DNA from 4 places in the Mesorhizobium sp. P2_F5 genome. Region 2 is predicted to be linked to each of the others. Evidence: predicted binding sites of a transcription regulator. Region 2 holds the regulator's gene; each other region holds the start of a gene.

Region 1 (4,210 bases), on a different contig from region 2:
CTATGCGGTGGCCAATTTCGCCCGCGACATGCTTTCGGTCTCGGACAATCTGCGCCGCGCGATCGACGCCATCCCCGCCGAGGCCAAGGCCGGTGGAGACGCCGGCTTCAAGGCGCTGATCGAGGGTGTCGACCTGACCGAGCGCGCCATGCTGTCCGCGCTCGAGCGGCACGGGGTGAAGAAGCTGACGCCGGAAGGCGAGAAGTTCGACCCGAATTTCCATCAGGCAATGTTCGAAGTGCCCAATCCCGACGTGCCCGCCAACACCGTGGTCCAGGTCGTGCAGCCGGGCTATTCGATCGGCGAGCGCGTACTGCGGCCCGCCATGGTCGGCGTCGCCAAGGGCGGCCCCAAGATCACGGCAGGCGAGGCGCCGGTCGAGCCGGGTCCGGTGAACGAGCAGGCTGAGAAGGATGCGTGAGGCAAGGCAATAGGCAGTAGGGGCCGTATCAATCGCACGGCTTCGTGTTATTCATACTTCCCCTAATTCCTAATCCCTATTGCCTCATGCCCTCAAACGCCATCGACCTCCTCGACTATGCCGGCGTCGCCGTCTTTGCCGCGACAGGGGCGCTTGCGGCTTCGCGCAAGCAGCTCGACATTATCGGCTTCCTGTTTCTGGCCAGCGTCACCGGCATCGGCGGCGGCACGCTTCGCGACGTCATCCTCAACCTGCCCGTCTTCTGGGTCGCCAACTCCGGCTATGTGCTGATCTGCGCAGTGGTTGCTGTGCTGGTCTTCTTCATCGCCCACCGCGTCGAATCCCGCTGGAAATGGCTGCTCTGGCTCGACGCCATCGGATTGGCGGCCTTTTCGGTGATGGGCGCGGCCAAGGGGCTGGCCATCACCGGCTCGCCGGTCGTCTCCGTCATTATGGGCGTGCTGACCGCCACATTCGGCGGCATCCTGCGCGATCTGCTGGCCGGCGAGCCGTCGGTGCTGTTGAGGCCCGAAATCTACGTCAGCGCGGCGCTCGCGGGCGCCGGCCTTTATACGCTTGGCGATCTTGCCGGTCTGCCGCCGCTCGCCTCTGATATCGCCGGTTTTGTCGCGGCTTTCCTGGTGCGCGGCGGCGCGCTCAAATTCGGCTGGACGTTTCCGTCCTACAAGAGCCGCCCGGGGCGGCGGCCGGAGGATATCCCGTGAAGAAGCGAATAGCGAATAGGGAGTAGCGAATAGGGTTGAACTGGACAAGGCCCGCGCAACTTTCTATTCGCTATTCGCTATTCGCTATTCGCTATTCGCTATCACGCCGCAAAACGCTGTGCTTCCCCGCCATAATAGTTGACGTAGCGGGCGCCGATTTCCTTGACCGGCATCACCACGAACACATCGACGGTGGAGAATTCGCGGTCGATGACGCAGCCGTCGCCGATGCGGGCGCCGACGCGCAGATAGCCCTTGACCAGCGGCGGCATCGCCGCGATCGCCGCCTTGGCGTTGACCGCCTCGATCGGCATCAGGTCCATCGAGCAATAGCGTCCGGAGACCGCCCGCACATCCCAGGCCGAGTTGGTGCGGCAGTGATGGGCAAGATAGGTGAGCGCCTCGGCATGCGCAGCCGGCACCGTGCCGTGGAACGAGGCGCAGCCGGTCATCACGCCGATTTCATAGTGTTTGATATAGGCCCAGATGCCTTGCCACAGCGCTTCGATGGTGCGCTTGGAGCGGTATTCCTTAAGAACGCAGGAGCGGCCGAGCTCAAGGAAGCGCTGGCCGGGATGGCGAGCGATGAGCTTGGTCAGCTCGAATTCGCCTTCGGAATAGAAGCCGCCTGCGGTCGCCGCGATTTCTTGCCGCAGCAGGCGATAAGTGCCGACGATGCGGCGGTGCTCGGGACCGGAGATCGAGGTGTCCAGTACCAGCAGATGGTCGCAAAGGGGGTCGAAACGGTCGGCGTCGCGCCGGTCCTGCGCTTGGAACAGATCCTTCCTGGCGCCAAGCTCGTCATAAAATACCCGGTAGCGCACTTCCTGCGCGGCAGCGATCTCGGCCTCGTTGCGGGCAAGCCGCACTTCGAGATTGCCGATCCGGCCCAGCGGTGCGCCTGTTGCAACAGCATCAGCGTTACGCGCGGCGAGCAAAGCGCCGCCCGCGTTGGGCCGAGTGTCACATTCCGGCATAACTGTATGCACGAGTGATTCTCCTTCGAGCCATCCCTCTTGGCACGGGGATACGGTGTAGGTGCAACAGGATTGTGACAGTACCGTGATACGGCGCTGCGGGCAATACTTCGTCGGCTGGCGAAAACCCTCAACCGGCTACCTTACGTGATGGGGAGGGGCCGCCAGAACGGCCTCAGGCGGCCACCTGACCCTCGACAGCATGGACCAGCGCGTCGGGGTCGAGCGGCTTGGTGACGAAGCCGCTGGCGCCATGGGCGAGCACTGTGTGGCGGGTCTTTTCCTGGCTGTCGGCCGACAGAACCATGATCGGAACCGGCGGCACGGCCATTTCTTCCTCGTGCCGGCGGATGGCGGCAATCGCATCCAGCCCGTCCATCACCGGCATGTGCAAATCCATCAGCACCACGTCGAAGCGGTGTTTCATTCCGGCTTCGGTGACCGCCTCGACGGCCGCCTTGCCGTTGCCGACGACTTTTACGCGATGCCCGGCCTTTAGTAGCGTCGCGCGGGCCAGCATGGCGTTGATATCGTTGTCTTCGGCGATCAACACCGACAGGCCATGCTGGCGTCCGCCAGCGGCCCGAAGCGATGACGCACCGCTTTTTTCCGGCTTCATGGGCAGGGGCAAAACTGGAGAATGGCTGGTCAACAGCACCCGCATCAGCGTTTCGCCGCGCACCGGCCTTGCCAGGAAGGTGGCGTAGCCGCTGGCGCGGAATTCGCCAAGCATGCCACGGTCGGTCGGCGCGATCAGCGTGATCGCCTCGCAATCGGCAAAGCCGCTCTGGCGCAGGCGTTTGAGCAGCCTGCCGTCGCTGTCTTCCATGGCGGCGTCGATTAACAGCGCGTCGCAATGTTCGGCGAAAGGCGCTGCCTGAGGAGCAGTTGTGGCGAGGTCGATAACGCCGCCATGGGCGCGGATGGTGCGGGCTATGGCATTGGCCTCTACCGCGTTCTTCGACACGATCACGGCGCGCCGGCCGGCGAGGATATTCTGCCGGTTCTGCGGCGCTTCGGTGGCCCCTGTGGCCGGGAGCTCGAAGACGAATTCAGATCCCTCACCAAGCCGGCTCGACACCGAAATGGAGCCGCCCATGGCCGTCGCCAGGCGCCTCGATATGGCAAGGCCGAGGCCGGCGCCACCGTGGGTGCGGGTCGAGGTGCCGTCGGACTGTTCGAATTCCTCGAAGATGCGTTCCATGTCCTCTTCGCGCAGGCCAGGGCCGGTGTCGGCGACGGTGAAGCAGATGCGGTCGCTGGTCTCGGTGCGCACCCGTGCAACCGAGACCAGCACGCCATGATCATCTGCGGCACGTCGGGTTCGACATGACAGCCGAGGCCGATGTTCTTGGCGAAGGCTTTCGCCGCCATCAGTTCGATGATGTTGTCGGCAACCTCGCGCAAAGATGTCGGCTGCGGCTCCGGGTCGAAGCGGCCGGCCTCGATCTTGGAATAATCGAGCAAATCCTCGATCAGCGCCAAAAGGGCGCTGGCCGAGGTCGAGACGGCGGCGACATAGGTGCGCTGCTCCGGCGAGAGATTGGTGTCGGCCAGAAGCTTGGCCATACCCATGATGCCGTTCATCGGCGTGCGGATCTCATGGCTGACGGTGGCGAGGAAGCGCGACTTGGCCTGGCTGGCGTATTCGGCGCGCTCGCGCGCGGTAATCAGCGAAGATTCGGCGCGCTTGCGGGCGGTGATGTCGCGGGCAATCGCCCGGTGCGAAACGGCGCCGCTATCCTTGTCGCGCACCGACAGTTCGATCCACGAAAACCAGCGCGGACCGTTCGGCGTGCGGATGGAGACGTCGGTGGAACTCAGGCATTCGTGATCGGAAAAGGCGGCGTCGGGAACGACACCGACATCGATGCCGAGGTCAGCCAGCGTCCTGCCGGCAAGATCGCGCTGATCGGTTTCGACGAGGCCGGCGAAAACCTTGTTGGCATAGACGATGTGGCCGTCGCGGTCGCGGTGGACGACGAGATCGCCGAGCGCATCGATCAGCCCGCGAAAACGCTCCTCGCTCTCCTGCATCTCCCACATGCGGTCGGCCAACGTCTCGATCTCGGCGCGGCTGCGGGCGG
Region 2 (4,210 bases):
CTTTCGATCCGGCGACCGCGCTGCCGGTGCAGATCTACATGTGGGCAAACGAGGCCGAACGCGCTTTTGTCGAGCGCATGTCCGGCGCCATCATCATCCTGCTCGTCTTCCTCATGGCCATGAACATCACCGCGATCGTGCTTCGACGCCGGTTCGAGCGGCGCTGGTAGAAAAAAGGCAATTTGGTATGAACATCATGACCGAACAGTCCCTTGAAAACGCAGTGGGCGACAAGATGAACGCCAAGTCGAACGAAGTCATCAAGATGCGCGGCGACAAGGTCGGCGTCTTCTACGGCGAGAAGCAGGCGCTGTTTGACGTCAATCTCGACGTCCGCCAGAACCAGGTGACGGCGCTGATCGGCCCGTCCGGTTGCGGCAAGTCGACCTTCCTGCGCTGTCTCAACCGCATGAACGACACCATCGATTCGGCGCGGGTGACCGGCAAGATCACGCTGGACGAGGACGACATCTACGACAAGAACATCGACGTCGTCGAACTCCGCGCCCGCGTCGGCATGGTGTTCCAGAAGCCCAATCCGTTCCCGAAGTCGATCTACGAAAATGTCGCCTACGGCCCGCGCATCCACGGGCTGGCCAAGCGCAAGTCCGACATGGACCAGATCGTCGAATCCAGCCTGAAGAAGGCGGCGATCTGGAACGAGGTCAAGGACCGCCTGCAGGAGCCCGGCACCGGTCTGTCCGGCGGCCAGCAGCAGCGCCTGTGCATCGCGCGCGCCATCGCCGTGTCGCCGGAAGTGATCCTGATGGACGAGCCCTGCTCGGCGCTCGATCCGATCGCCACCGCCCGCGTCGAGGAGCTGATCGACGAGCTGCGCCAGAACTACACCATCGTCATCGTCACCCACTCGATGCAGCAGGCGGCGCGCGTGTCGCAGCGCACGGCGATGTTCCATCTCGGCTATCTGGTCGAGGAGGGCGCCACCGACAAGATGTTCACCAACCCCGACGACAAGCGCACCCAGGACTATATTACCGGCCGCTTCGGCTGAGCCGTCCGGCGGTTGAATTTTCAGGCACGAGGACCAAGATCATGGGTGAACATACCGTCGCCTCCTTCGATGAAGAGCTGGGGCAGATCAGCAAGCTGATCCGCGACATGGGCGATCTGGCCGGCTCGATGGTCAACGCCTCGACCAGGGCGTTGCTCAATTCCGACAATGCGCTGGCGCAGCGTGTCGTTTCCGACGACGCCATCATGGACGCGCGCCAGCGTGAGCTGGATGACCGCGCCATCACGCTGATCGCCAAGCGCCAGCCAATGGCCAACGACCTGCGCGCTGTGGTCGGCTCGATCCGCATGGCCGGCGACCTCGAACGCATCGGCGATCTCGCCAAGAACATCGCCAAGCGCGTCGGCACTGTCGGCCTCAGCGTTACGCCGCGCGACCTGTCGCATTCCATCGACGCCATGGCGCAGCTGGTGCTGATCCAGGTGCAAGGCGTTGTCGAGGAATATGCCGCCGCGGATGCCGCAGCCCTGGCGAAACTCAGGAATGAGGACGAGCGCATCGACGTCAAGTACACGTCGGTGTTTCGCGAACTCTTGACCTACATGATGGAGGACCCGCGCAACATCACCGCCTGCACGCATCTCCTGTTCTGCGCCAAGAATCTGGAGCGCATCGGCGATCATGTCACCAACATCGCTGAAAATGCGTACTATGTGCTGACCGGCCAGCAATTGCCCGCCAATCGTCCGAAGCAGGACGAGACGGCGATGGCCACTTCGGCCTGACAAGGGTGAACTGCTGATGATTGCGCCACGCATCATGGTCGTGGAGGATGAGGAGCCACTGGGCGTGCTGCTCCGCTACAACCTCGAATCCGAAGGCTACCAGGTCGAGGTGGTGACGCGCGGCGACGAGGCCGAAATCCGGCTGCAGGAAAACGTCCCCGATCTGCTGGTGCTCGACTGGATGGTGCCGGCGGTGTCCGGCATCGAGCTGTGCCGGCGGCTCAGAATGCGGCCCGAGACCGAACGGCTGCCGATCATCATGCTGACCGCGCGCGGCGAAGAAAGCGACCGCGTGCGTGGCTTGTCCACCGGTGCCGACGACTATCTGGTCAAGCCGTTCTCGACGCCGGAGTTCATGGCGCGCGTGAAAGCGCTGCTGCGCCGCGCCAAGCCGGAAGTGCTCTCCAGCGTGCTCAAGGTCGGCGACATCGTGCTCGACCGTGAATCGCACCGGGTCTACCGCAAGAAGAGCGAGATCCGGCTCGGGCCGACCGAGTTCCGCCTGCTCGAATTCATGATGCGCCATCCAGGTCGGGTCTTCTCGCGCAGCCAACTGCTCGACAATGTCTGGGGCGAGACGATCTATATCGACGAGCGCACGGTCGACGTGCATGTCGGGCGCTTGCGCAAGGCGGTCAACAATGGCCGCATGCCTGACGTGATCCGCACCATCCGCGGTGCAGGCTACGCCATCCGCGAAGATTGACGCGCGGCGCGCCGCGCCGTTGCCGGCCTCTCAGGCGACATGTTTGCTAGATTTCGCCTGAATCCCCGGCGCGAAAATCTCCTGGTCGACGAAGCCGAGCGCGCGCATGGCGCAGCCTTCGCGGATCAGCGGCAGTTCGTTGGGTTCGGTGTCGAAGGAAATCGACTTCGAGTGCTGGCCGCCGGCGGTCTGGGCAATCGCATTGCGCAATGCCGGTTCGATCAGATCGAAGGCGGCGGCGCTGACACCGACCATGGCGACGGGGGCGGGATCGATTAGGGCGAACAGGCTGCCAAGGCCGAAGCCGAGCGCTTCCCCGGCCTTGCGGTAGGCTTCCCGCTCGGGACCTTCGGTTTCGCGAGCGCGTGTGGCAAGCCCCCGCATGTCGGCGTCGCCGACATCGACCGGTTCGGCGTCCTCGCTCATCCCCATGGCATTGCGCCAGATGGCGTAGTTGCCGGCATAGGCCTCGACGCAGCCACGCCGCCCGCAGCGACAGAGCGCGCCGCCGGGACGGTGGATCATGTGGCCGAACTCGCCGCCTGAGGAATGGGTGCCGGTGAACAGTTCGCCTTTCAGCACCAACCCCATGCCGATGCCGTGCGAGAGCAGGATGGCAATGAAATCGTCGCGGTAGCGCTCAGGCTGGCGCCATTGCAGCGCCACCGCCATCATGTTGCAGTCGTTCTCCATGGTGGCCGGAATGCCGAACTCCGCTTCCAGTATGTCGGCGAACGCGATGTCGGTCAGCGGCGTGATCGGCGACCACAGCATGGCGCGCGCCTGCGAATCGGTGATGCCCTGGATGCCCATGGCAATGCGGGCGATGCTTTGGACATCGAGGTCGGGATCCTCGAGCCGCCGCCGCACGATTGCCGTGCATTCGCCGATCAGTTCGTCGCGCGGCATGGTCAGCGTGTCCAGCCGGCGCTGCTCCTCGGCGACCACATGGCCGGCATAGTCGATGACGGTGACGGAAAGGAAATTCAGCGACAGCACCACGGTCATCACCGCGGCTGCTTCCGGATTGAGGCCAAGGCCGACCTGTGGCCGTCCGCGTTTCAGCGCACCGGTCTCGCCGGGCTTGCTCTCGGCCAGGATGCCTTCTTGAATCAGGTCAGAAGAGATCGCCGATATGGTCGAATGGCTAAGGCCGGTGGTTGCCGCAATCTCGGTCCGCGACGGCTGGCCGGCCCGGCGCACGGCCGAAATCACCATCGCACGGTTGCGACGGCGCAGATCGTCGTGGCGGATACCAACCGACATCTTTTTTGTTTCCTCCCGGTCCCCCGCGCCTCATGATAGTGGAGGCGGTCAGGGACGCCACGCAAATATTGGCAGAAGCCGGTCACGCTGTCATTGTTTATTGCGGGTCTCGAAAAAAATCGACGACGCCATCAGAATCCATCAGAATCGATGTTGACAGCGTCTCGCCGTTGGACCAGTATTTTTTCGAGGCTCGAAAAAATAGAGCCTCTGTGTGCCGGCCCTCGGGCCAGTTTTGTCGCGCCGCGCGCGGCGCAGGGAGGATTATCATGAACAGATTTGCAGCCGCCATGCTGGCGGGTGTCGCCATGTCGCTGACGCTGGTGTCGGTCGCGCAGGCGAAGGACAAGGTCATCGGCGTGTCGTGGTCGAACTTCCAGGAAGAGCGCTGGAAGACCGACGAAGCGGCGATGAAGGCAGCGATCGAGGCGGCCGGCGACAAGTATATTTCCGCTGACGCGCAGTCCAATCCCGGCAAGC
Region 3 (4,210 bases), on a different contig from region 2:
CCGGCGACATCCACCCCGGCGACGTCTTTGCGCTGAACGCACCCTACAATGGCGGCACGCATCTGCCTGACATCACCGTGGTGACGCCGGTGTTCGAGGAAGCGCGCCCAATCTCCCCCCTTGTGGGGGAGATGTCGGCGAAGCCGACAGAGGGGGGCGCTGTCCCGCCAGCCTCTCGTTCTGTCGCGCCCCCCTCTGCCCTGCCGGGCATCTCCCCCACAAGGGGGGAGATTGGCCAATCACCCAAGATCCTGTTCTACGTCGCCTCGCGCGGCCATCATGCCGATATTGGTGGTACGGCCCCTGGCTCGATGACCCCGCTTGCCACAACGGTCGACGAGGAAGGCGTGCTGTTCGACAATTTCCGCGTCGTCGATCGCGGAAAATTCCGCGAGGCGGAACTGCAAACGCTGCTCACCGACCACCCCTACCCCGCCCGCAACCCGCACCAGAACATCGCCGACCTCAAGGCGCAGATCGCCGCCAATGAAAAGGGCGTGGCGGAACTGCGCAAGATGGTCGCCCATTTCGGCCTCGATGTCGTCGAAGCCTATATGGGCCATGTCCAGGACAACGCCGCCGAAAGCGTGCGCCGCGTGCTGGAGCGGCTGCCCGACACGTCCGAATATGAATACCCGACCGACACTGGCCAGGTCATCAAGGTGAAGATCACCGTCGACCGACAAAAGCGCGAGGCGACCGTCGACTTTACCGGCACGTCGCCGGTGATGAAGAACAATTTCAATGCGCCCGAACCCGTCGCCCGCGCGGCTGTGCTCTATGCCTTCCGCGTCATGGTCGAGGACATGATCCCGATGAATGCCGGCTGCCTGCGGCCCATCAACATCATCATCCCCGACGGCTCGATGCTGAAGCCCGCCTACCCCGCCGCCGTCGTCGCCGGCAATGTCGAGACCTCGCAGCATGTCACCAACGCGCTGTTCGGTGCCATGGGCGCGATGGCCAATGCGCAAGGCACGATGAACAACCTGACCTTCGGCAACAAGCAATACCAGTATTACGAGACGATCTGCTCGGGCTCGCCGGCCGGGCAGATGAATTCCGGCCGTGGCTTTGCCGGCACCTCCGGCGTCCACACCCACATGACCAATTCGCGCCTCACCGATCCGGAAGTGCTGGAACTGCGCTTTCCCGTTTTGCTCGAGGATTTTCACATCCGCCTGGGATCCGGCGGCAAAGGCAAATGGAGCGCCGGCGACGGCACCAAACGCACCATCCGTTTCCTCGAAAAGATGGAATGTGCGATCCTATCCTCGCATCGCAACCGTCCGCCACAAGGCCTGGATGGCGGCGGTGATGGCGAGGTCGGTTCGACCAAGATCCGCCGCAACGACGGCAGCGTCGAGATGCTGAAGGCTTGCGACCAGACCGTGCTCGACGCCGGTGACGCCGTCATCCTGACGACACCGACGCCGGGCGGATTTGGTCAAGATTAAAGCACGTCGCCCAAAAATTGTTCATTCGTTTTGGGAAAACGACTTGCATCAAAACAACAACCTGAAGCGTCAACAGCCTGTCACTGGCCTGTCATGACGCTGCGCTACCCGCTTGCGCCAAAGCAAATGGGGAATCATTAGCCATGACGGACGTTTCGGCAGATCTGGTCTTTCGCCGTGGCAAGGAAGTTGGAAAAGCCGTCTACCAGAACCGCCCGCTGTCCAAGGCCGGCCTTTCCGAGCGGCTGTTTGCGCTCCTGTTTTCCGGCCTCGTCTATCCGCAGATCTGGGAAGACCCCGAAGTCGACATGGAGGCCATGCAGCTTGGGCAGGGCCACCGCGTCGTCACCATCGCCTCCGGCGGCTGCAACATCCTCGCTTACCTGACCCGTTCGCCTGAACGCATCGACGCGGTCGATCTCAACGCCGCCCACATCGCCTTGAACCGGATGAAGCTGGAGGCGGTGCGCCACCTACCTTCGCAGGGCGACCTGTTCCGTTTCTTTGGCGCCGCCGACACCAGCCACAATTCGGAAGCCTATGACCGCTTCATCGCGCCGCATCTCGATCCGGTCAGCCGCCACTACTGGGAGCGCCGCAACTGGCGCGGCCGCCGTCGCATCACCGTCTTCGACCGCAATTTCTACCAGACCGGCCTGCTCGGCCTGTTTATCGCCATGGGCCATCGCACCGCCAAATTCTTCGGTGTCGACCCCGCCGGCATCATGGCGTCGAAGAGCATCGGCGACCAGCGCCGCTTCTTCAACGAAGAGCTGGCGCCGGTCTTCGACAAGAAGCTGTTGCGCTGGGCGACATCTCGCAAGGCCTCGCTGTTCGGTCTCGGCATTCCGCCGGCGCAGTACGATTCGCTGATCACCTCGGGCGACGGCTCAATGGCCAGCGTGCTGAAGGCCCGGCTGGAAAAGCTCGCTTGCGATTTTCCTTTGAAGAACAATTACTTCGCCTGGCAGGCTTTTGCTCGCCGCTATCCCAATCCGGGTGAGGCCGCCCTTCCCGCCTATCTCGAAGAACGCAATTACAAGGCGATCCGCAACAATGTCGGTCGCGTTGGCATCCACCATGCCAATCTGATCGAATTCCTGGCCGGCAAGGATGCCGGGACGGTCGACCGCTTCATCCTGCTCGACGCACAGGACTGGATGACGGATGACCAACTCAACGCGCTGTGGTCTGAGATCACCCGCACCGCCTCGGTCGGCGCCCGCGTCATCTTCCGCACCGCCGCCGAACCCAGCCTGCTGCCAGGCCGCGTCTCAACCTCGCTGCTCGACCAGTGGACCTACGAGGACGAAGCTTCGCGAGACTATTCGGCCCGCGACCGCTCGGCAATCTATGGCGGCTTCCACCTCTATCTGAAGCGCGCGGCATGAGCACGAGCGAACTGCCGGCCGACCATGCCGAACTGATGGACGGCGTCTATCGCTGGCAGCGCCACATCTACGACCTGACCCGCAAGTACTACCTGCTCGGCCGCGACCAGATGATAGCGGGGCTGGATGTGCCGGCGAACGGCACAGTGCTCGAACTCGGCTGCGGCACCGGACGCAACATTGCGCTTGCCGCCCGCCGCTACCCGGATGCCCGCTTCTACGGCCTCGACATTTCGGCCGAGATGCTGGAGACGGCCAGCGCTGCCGTCGCCCGCGAGGGCCTCTCCGGCCGCGTCGTGCTGGCGCGCGGCGACGCCACCGATTTCGATGCCAAAACCCTGTTCGGCGTCGAGCGCTTCGACCGCATCTTCGTGTCCTACTCGCTGTCGATGATCCCCGGTTGGGAAAAGACGGTTTCAGCAGCTCTCGCGGCACTCGCACCCGGCGGCTCGCTGCACGTCGTCGATTTCGGCCAGCAGGAAGGCTTGCCTAACTGGTTCCGGACATTGCTGCGCGGCTGGCTCAAAAAATTCCATGTCGCGCCGCGTGAATCGTTGCGCGAAGTCCTGGAATCGGAATCTCGGCGAACCGGCGCAACCTTCCGTTTCCGCACGCTTTATCGTGGCTACGCCTGGCTGGCGGTGATAGGGCCGCGCAACCTCACCTCCCCCTCGATGGGGGAGGTCGCGCCGAAGGCGCGGGTGGGGGTGAAGCGCTAGGCACCCCACCCCGGCGCTGCGCGCCGACCCTCCCCATCAAGGGGAGGGTAAAGGAGCTAATGCAGCGCCTTCACCAGCGCTCCAAGCATCACCTGCGGCCGATAGCCGAGTTTGGCCGGGGTCAGCCCCAGCCGCACCACCACCAACTGCTCCGACGGGATGATGGCGACCGTCTGGCCGTCATGGCCCTCCATCCAGTAGGTATCCTTGGGCAGGCCGGCGGCGACGCCGGCGCCGGGGTTTCCTTCGTCTCCGGGAGCCTCGATCCACAGCTGCCCCTTGCCATAGACTTTCGAGGCGGGCGCCGGCTCGCGCATCCAGTCGACGAAACCGGCCGGCAGGATCTGGTTGCCGTTCCACACCCCGCCTTGCAGCAGGAACTGCCCGAAGCGCGCCCAGTCATGGCCGGTGGCGTAGAGATAGGATGAGCCGACGAAGGTACCCTCTTCGTCGGTTTCGAGCACCGCGCTCTGCATACCGAGCGGCGCGAACAACGCGGTGCGCGGCCACGCCAGCGCCTTGGCTTTGTCGCCGATGGCGTCCTGCCACAGCCGCGACAGCATCACCGCCGTGCCGCTCGAATAGGAGAAGACCTTGCCGACTTCGCCGGTCAGCGGCTTGGATTCGGCGAAGCCCGCCATGT
Region 4 (4,210 bases), on a different contig from region 2:
AGTTCGCGTTCGATCGACGCCGAGACCATCAGGCGACCCGGCGTCCCTGGCGCCAGACGGTGCGCACGACCGGCACATGATCGTCGACGCGCACACGCACCAGATCGGCACGGCGGCCCGGTTCGATGACGCCGCGGTCGCTGAGGCCGATGGCCTCGGCAGGGTTCTTCGACACCATTGCGACGGCCTGCGGCAGGGAAATGCCTTCGACGACGTCGCCGAGGAAGAAGGCCGACTGGATGAGGCTGAACGGAATGTAGTCGGACGACAAGATATCGAGCAGACCATCGCTGGCCAACGTGCGGGCCGAGACGTTGCCCGAGTGCGAGGCGCCGCGAATGACATTGGGAGCGCCCATGAGCACGCCGAGCCCGGCATCCTTGGAGGCTTTGGCGGCTTCCAGCGTTGTCGGGAATTCGGCGACCCGCACGCCTTGCTCAATCGCCTCGTCGACATGGCCTGATGTGGCGTCGTCATGGCTTGCCAGCACGATGCCGCGCTCCTGGCAGGCGGCAGAGATCGCCACCCGGTTGGGTCCCGAATTCCGCGCCGACTCGCTCATTCGCTTTTCGCAGAACAGCTTGAAGTCGCGGTCGGTCAGCTTCAGCTTGCGCTGGTAGTAATAGGCGTAGGTCTCGAGGTTGACGAACTGGCGCTGTCCCGGCGCATGGTCCATCAGCGAGGCCAGCCTGACCCGTTCGTCGCCGTCGAAATTGGCGAAGGCGGCGAGGCAATCCGGCGCCGAGACCTCGCAGCGCAGATGCAGGAAGTGATCGGCCCGCAGGCGATCCTGCTGGACACTGTCCTCGATGGCGTCGGCGAGCTTGCGGATGTCGTCGGAGGTGAGGTCGGCGTCCTCGTCCATGCCGACGCGCAAGGCATCGAGCACGGTGGTGATACCGGCGGTGGCGACCTGCGCGTCATGCGCGAGCACGGCGGCGATCGGGTTCCAGCGCACTTTCGGCCGCGGCGCGTAATGGCCTTCGAGATGGTCGGTGTGCAGCTCGACCAGGCCGGGGATGATGTAGTCGCCGCCCATATCCTCTCCGGTTCGCCCGGTGCCGGCGTCGATGCCGGCGATAAGGCCGTCGCGCAGCAGCAGCGACCCTTCGACGATTTCGTCGGCAAGCACGATGCGGGCATTGGTCAAAACGGTCTCGGCGGTCATTTCAGGCAGTCCTTGGGTTTCAGGCGAAGTGGTCAGGCGGTTTTTCGGGCAGCGCGGCGGCCGAGCGCATGGTGCGAGAGCACCATGAACGGGGCACCCGGTTCGGTTTCGACAAACAGCGTCAGCGCATCCACCAGCACCGGCTGCTGCAGCACCTCGGCGAACAGGCTGTCGATTGCTGCGCGCAGACGTTGGCTTTCCTGTGGCCCGGCCCGGCCGGACAGGGTCATGTGGAAGCGAAAGGTCTCGAAGACATAGGGGTAGCCCCACTGGCAGAGATTGCGGAACTCGGCCGGCTTCAGCGAATCCGGGCTGCGGCGTTCGATTTCCGCTTCGGTGAGCGGCGCGCGAAAACGGTCGAAGCCCAGCACGACGTCATCGGCGAAACGGTTGAGCGACGGCAGCGGGCCTTCCGGCACCAAAGCGAAGAAACCATCGATCTGGCTGACGACAAGGCGCGGGATGGTAACGGTCGGGGTTGCCTCGGCAAAGGCGTCCAAAGCCGCGCGCAATGAGGCTTCAGTCTCGTTGGCGGCCAGCCGGAAGGGCGCCTTCAGCGTCGCATGAAAACCGTAGCGCCGGGCCGATGCGGTATGGAAGGCGACTTCCGCCGCTGACAGGTCCGCCACCGCTTCGACCGGCCTTGTGGCGGCGCCGAAGGGGTTGCGTCCCAGCCAGTTGGCGGCGAGGCGCGCCAGTGGCTCGTCCTGCCTCGGGGTGAAATAGATGGCGTAGCGCATAAGAAATCCTCCTTAAAGCGCGCGGCGCCTGAAGCGATGGGTGCGACGCGCTTTAAGTCTTCAATTTGCTGCATGTCGTCATCCCAAAACCGCTGCGCACTTTTGGGCGACATGCACTAGCCCGCTGCCATAGGTGATTTCCATGACGGATTGACGAAGCTTTGAAGGGTTTTCGATGGCAAATCGACCAGACAAGTCCTTAGCCGACGATTTTTTCCAGCTGGACCAATAGCTTGCGCTGTTCAGGCCTTCATCAGCCATTCGTGCTCGGGCGCATTGTGGAATTTCCACGTCCGCTTCGGCCCGGCCATGACATTGAGATAATAGAGATCGTAGCCATGGCAGGCGGCGCAGGGGTGGTAGCCCTTGGGCACCAGCACGACATCGCCATCCTCGATCGCGATCGCCTCGTCGAGATCGCGATGTCCGCTTTTGTCGGCGTCGGTGTAAACGCGCTGGAAGGCAAAGCCCTGCGGCGGGTTGAGGCGGTGATAGTAGGTTTCCTCAAGATAGGATTCGGCCGGCAGATTGTCCTGGTCGTGCTTGTGCGGCGGGTAGCTCGATGTGTGGCCGCCGGGCGTAATGACCTCGACCACCAGCAGCGAGTCCGCCGGCTTGCCTTCGGGCAATATGTTGGTGACGTAGCGTGTGTTGGTGCCTTTGCCACGAATTTCCTGACCGAGATCGTTGGGCGCGATGACGCGAACCGGCAAGCCGCCGCCCAGGCCCGGCGCCGAACAGACGGCGAGTTCGAGATCGGTGTGCGCAGTCACCGACCAGTCCGACCCCTCGGGGATATAGACCGACCAGGGCTTGCCCTCGAAGGGCGACATGCGCTCGCCGAGCAGGCCGAGTTCCTGGCCGCCGGCTTCCGCTTTGCCCTTGCCGGTGACGAACACCAGGCAGACCTCGCGGTCGTCCGTCTTTCCCGAAGCGTTTTCGCCCGGCTTCAGCCGGTGCAGGTCGAAGCCGACATAGGTCCAGCCTGCGCTTTGCGGCGTGACATGAGCGACACGGCCATGGCCCTTGTCGGCTTTGACGAGCAGTTTCGACATTGCGGTCATTCCTTCGGTTCGGCGCCAGCCTTCGGTTCATCGGGCGTTGCCGCCTTCTCGTCCACCGGCTTGTAGAGGTAAAAAAACTGCCAGACGGCGTAGGCGGCAAAGCCGAGCGCGATGACGCCCCAGAACGGTGTGCCGGAGGCAAATTCTATTCCGGCCCAGATCACGCAGACGGCGACGACGGCGACGCGCCGCCACAGCGGGCGGAAGAACGGGTGCTCGTAATCCTTCATCGGATCGCCTCAGGCATTGGGAAAGCCCTGCGTTTCCACCGTGTAGCCCGCAGCCGTCATCACCCGCATCAGTTCCTTGTGGCCGACCTGCGCCATCTTGAGCGGCGGGTTCTTCTTCGGGTCCTGCTCGGCCTCGACGACGAACCAGCCTTCGTAGCCATGGTCGGCGAAGCGCTGCACGATGGCGCTGAAATCCAGCGAGCCATTGCCCGGTACGGTGAAGGCGCCGAGCGCAACGGCATCGAGGAAGGACTGCTTCGTGCGGTCAAGCCCGTCGATGACGCTCATGCGCACATCCTTCACATGGACATGGCTGATGCGCTTGTGGTGGTTGTCGATGGCGCGCAGCACATCGCCGCTGGCAAAGGCGAGATGCCCGGCATCGAGCAGCAGCGGAATGCCGTCGCCGGAATGGCGCATGAAGGCATCGAGCTCCGGCTCGGTCTCGACCACTGCCGCCATGTGGTGGTGATAGGACAGCGGCATGCCTTGTTCGGCGCACCATTCGCCGAATTCGGTCAGCCGCCTACCATAGGCCTTCATCTCGTCACCGGTGAGCTTCGGCTTGGTGGCGAGCGGCTTGGAGCGGTCGCCCTGGATCGAGCGGCCGACCTCGCCATAGACGATGCAAGGCGCGTCGACCGCCTTGAACAGGTCGATCATCGGCTGGATGCGATCCTTGTTCTTGCCCATGTCCTCATCGACCAGCGTGCCGGAAAACCAGCCGCCGCACAGCGTCACGTCGGCCCTCTTCAGGATCGGCAGCATGACATTGGGGTCGTTGGGAAAGCGGCGGCCCATCTCCATGCCGGTGAAGCCGGCCGAGCGCGACTGGCGCAGGCATTCCTCCAGCGAGACGTCGTCGCTGAGTTCGGCAAGATCGTCGTTCCACCACGCAATGGGGGACATGCCCAGTTTGGCTTTCAAGTTTTAGCTCCGGTTCTTGTTCACCCTCCCCCTTGTGGGGAGGGTCGCTGCGAAGCAGCGGGGTGGGGGTGCGGCGCCGGG

The links. Region 2 encodes PhoB, which activates phosphate uptake and scavenging genes when phosphate is short. Its sites were predicted from a motif close to TGTCATNNANCTGTCAT; they were not measured.
Region 1: olsB (l-ornithine N(alpha)-acyltransferase) is a predicted target of PhoB. The motif match lies at 2,187-2,203, and genes of this name have one in related genera.
Region 3: AC1DYO_RS07505 (BtaA family protein) is a predicted target of PhoB. The motif match lies at 1,536-1,552, and genes of this name have one in related genera.
Region 4: AC1DYO_RS01940 (DUF1045 domain-containing protein) is a predicted target of PhoB. The motif match lies at 2,051-2,067, and genes of this name have one in related genera.

Annotation. Positions count from the first base shown of each region.
Region 1 is NZ_JBFUEY010000019.1:142,655-146,864, forward strand. Features, by position in the region: gene grpE (nucleotide exchange factor GrpE) at 1-421, shown strand, start outside; gene AC1DYO_RS23485 (trimeric intracellular cation channel family protein) at 508-1,146, shown strand; gene olsB (l-ornithine N(alpha)-acyltransferase) at 1,248-2,123, opposite strand; partial or broken gene AC1DYO_RS23495 (response regulator) at 2,299-4,210, opposite strand, start outside.
Region 2 is NZ_JBFUEY010000006.1:17,137-21,346, forward strand. Features, by position in the region: gene pstA (phosphate ABC transporter permease PstA) at 1-170, shown strand, start outside; gene pstB (phosphate ABC transporter ATP-binding protein PstB) at 188-1,012, shown strand; gene phoU (phosphate signaling complex protein PhoU) at 1,054-1,758, shown strand; gene phoB (phosphate regulon transcriptional regulator PhoB) at 1,775-2,464, shown strand; gene AC1DYO_RS10720 (ROK family protein) at 2,495-3,730, opposite strand; gene xylF (D-xylose ABC transporter substrate-binding protein) at 4,000-4,210, shown strand, end outside.
Region 3 is NZ_JBFUEY010000004.1:190,001-194,210, forward strand. Features, by position in the region: gene AC1DYO_RS07500 (hydantoinase B/oxoprolinase family protein) at 1-1,457, shown strand, start outside; gene AC1DYO_RS07505 (BtaA family protein) at 1,601-2,848, shown strand; gene AC1DYO_RS07510 (class I SAM-dependent methyltransferase) at 2,845-3,567, shown strand; gene AC1DYO_RS07515 (serine hydrolase domain-containing protein) at 3,624-4,210, opposite strand, start outside.
Region 4 is NZ_JBFUEY010000001.1:416,407-420,616, forward strand. Features, by position in the region: gene phnN (phosphonate metabolism protein/1,5-bisphosphokinase (PRPP-forming) PhnN) at 1-32, opposite strand, end outside; gene AC1DYO_RS01935 (alpha-D-ribose 1-methylphosphonate 5-triphosphate diphosphatase) at 29-1,168, opposite strand; gene AC1DYO_RS01940 (DUF1045 domain-containing protein) at 1,201-1,908, opposite strand; gene iolB (5-deoxy-glucuronate isomerase) at 2,151-2,963, opposite strand; gene AC1DYO_RS01950 (DUF3329 domain-containing protein) at 2,969-3,202, opposite strand; gene iolE (myo-inosose-2 dehydratase) at 3,212-4,129, opposite strand.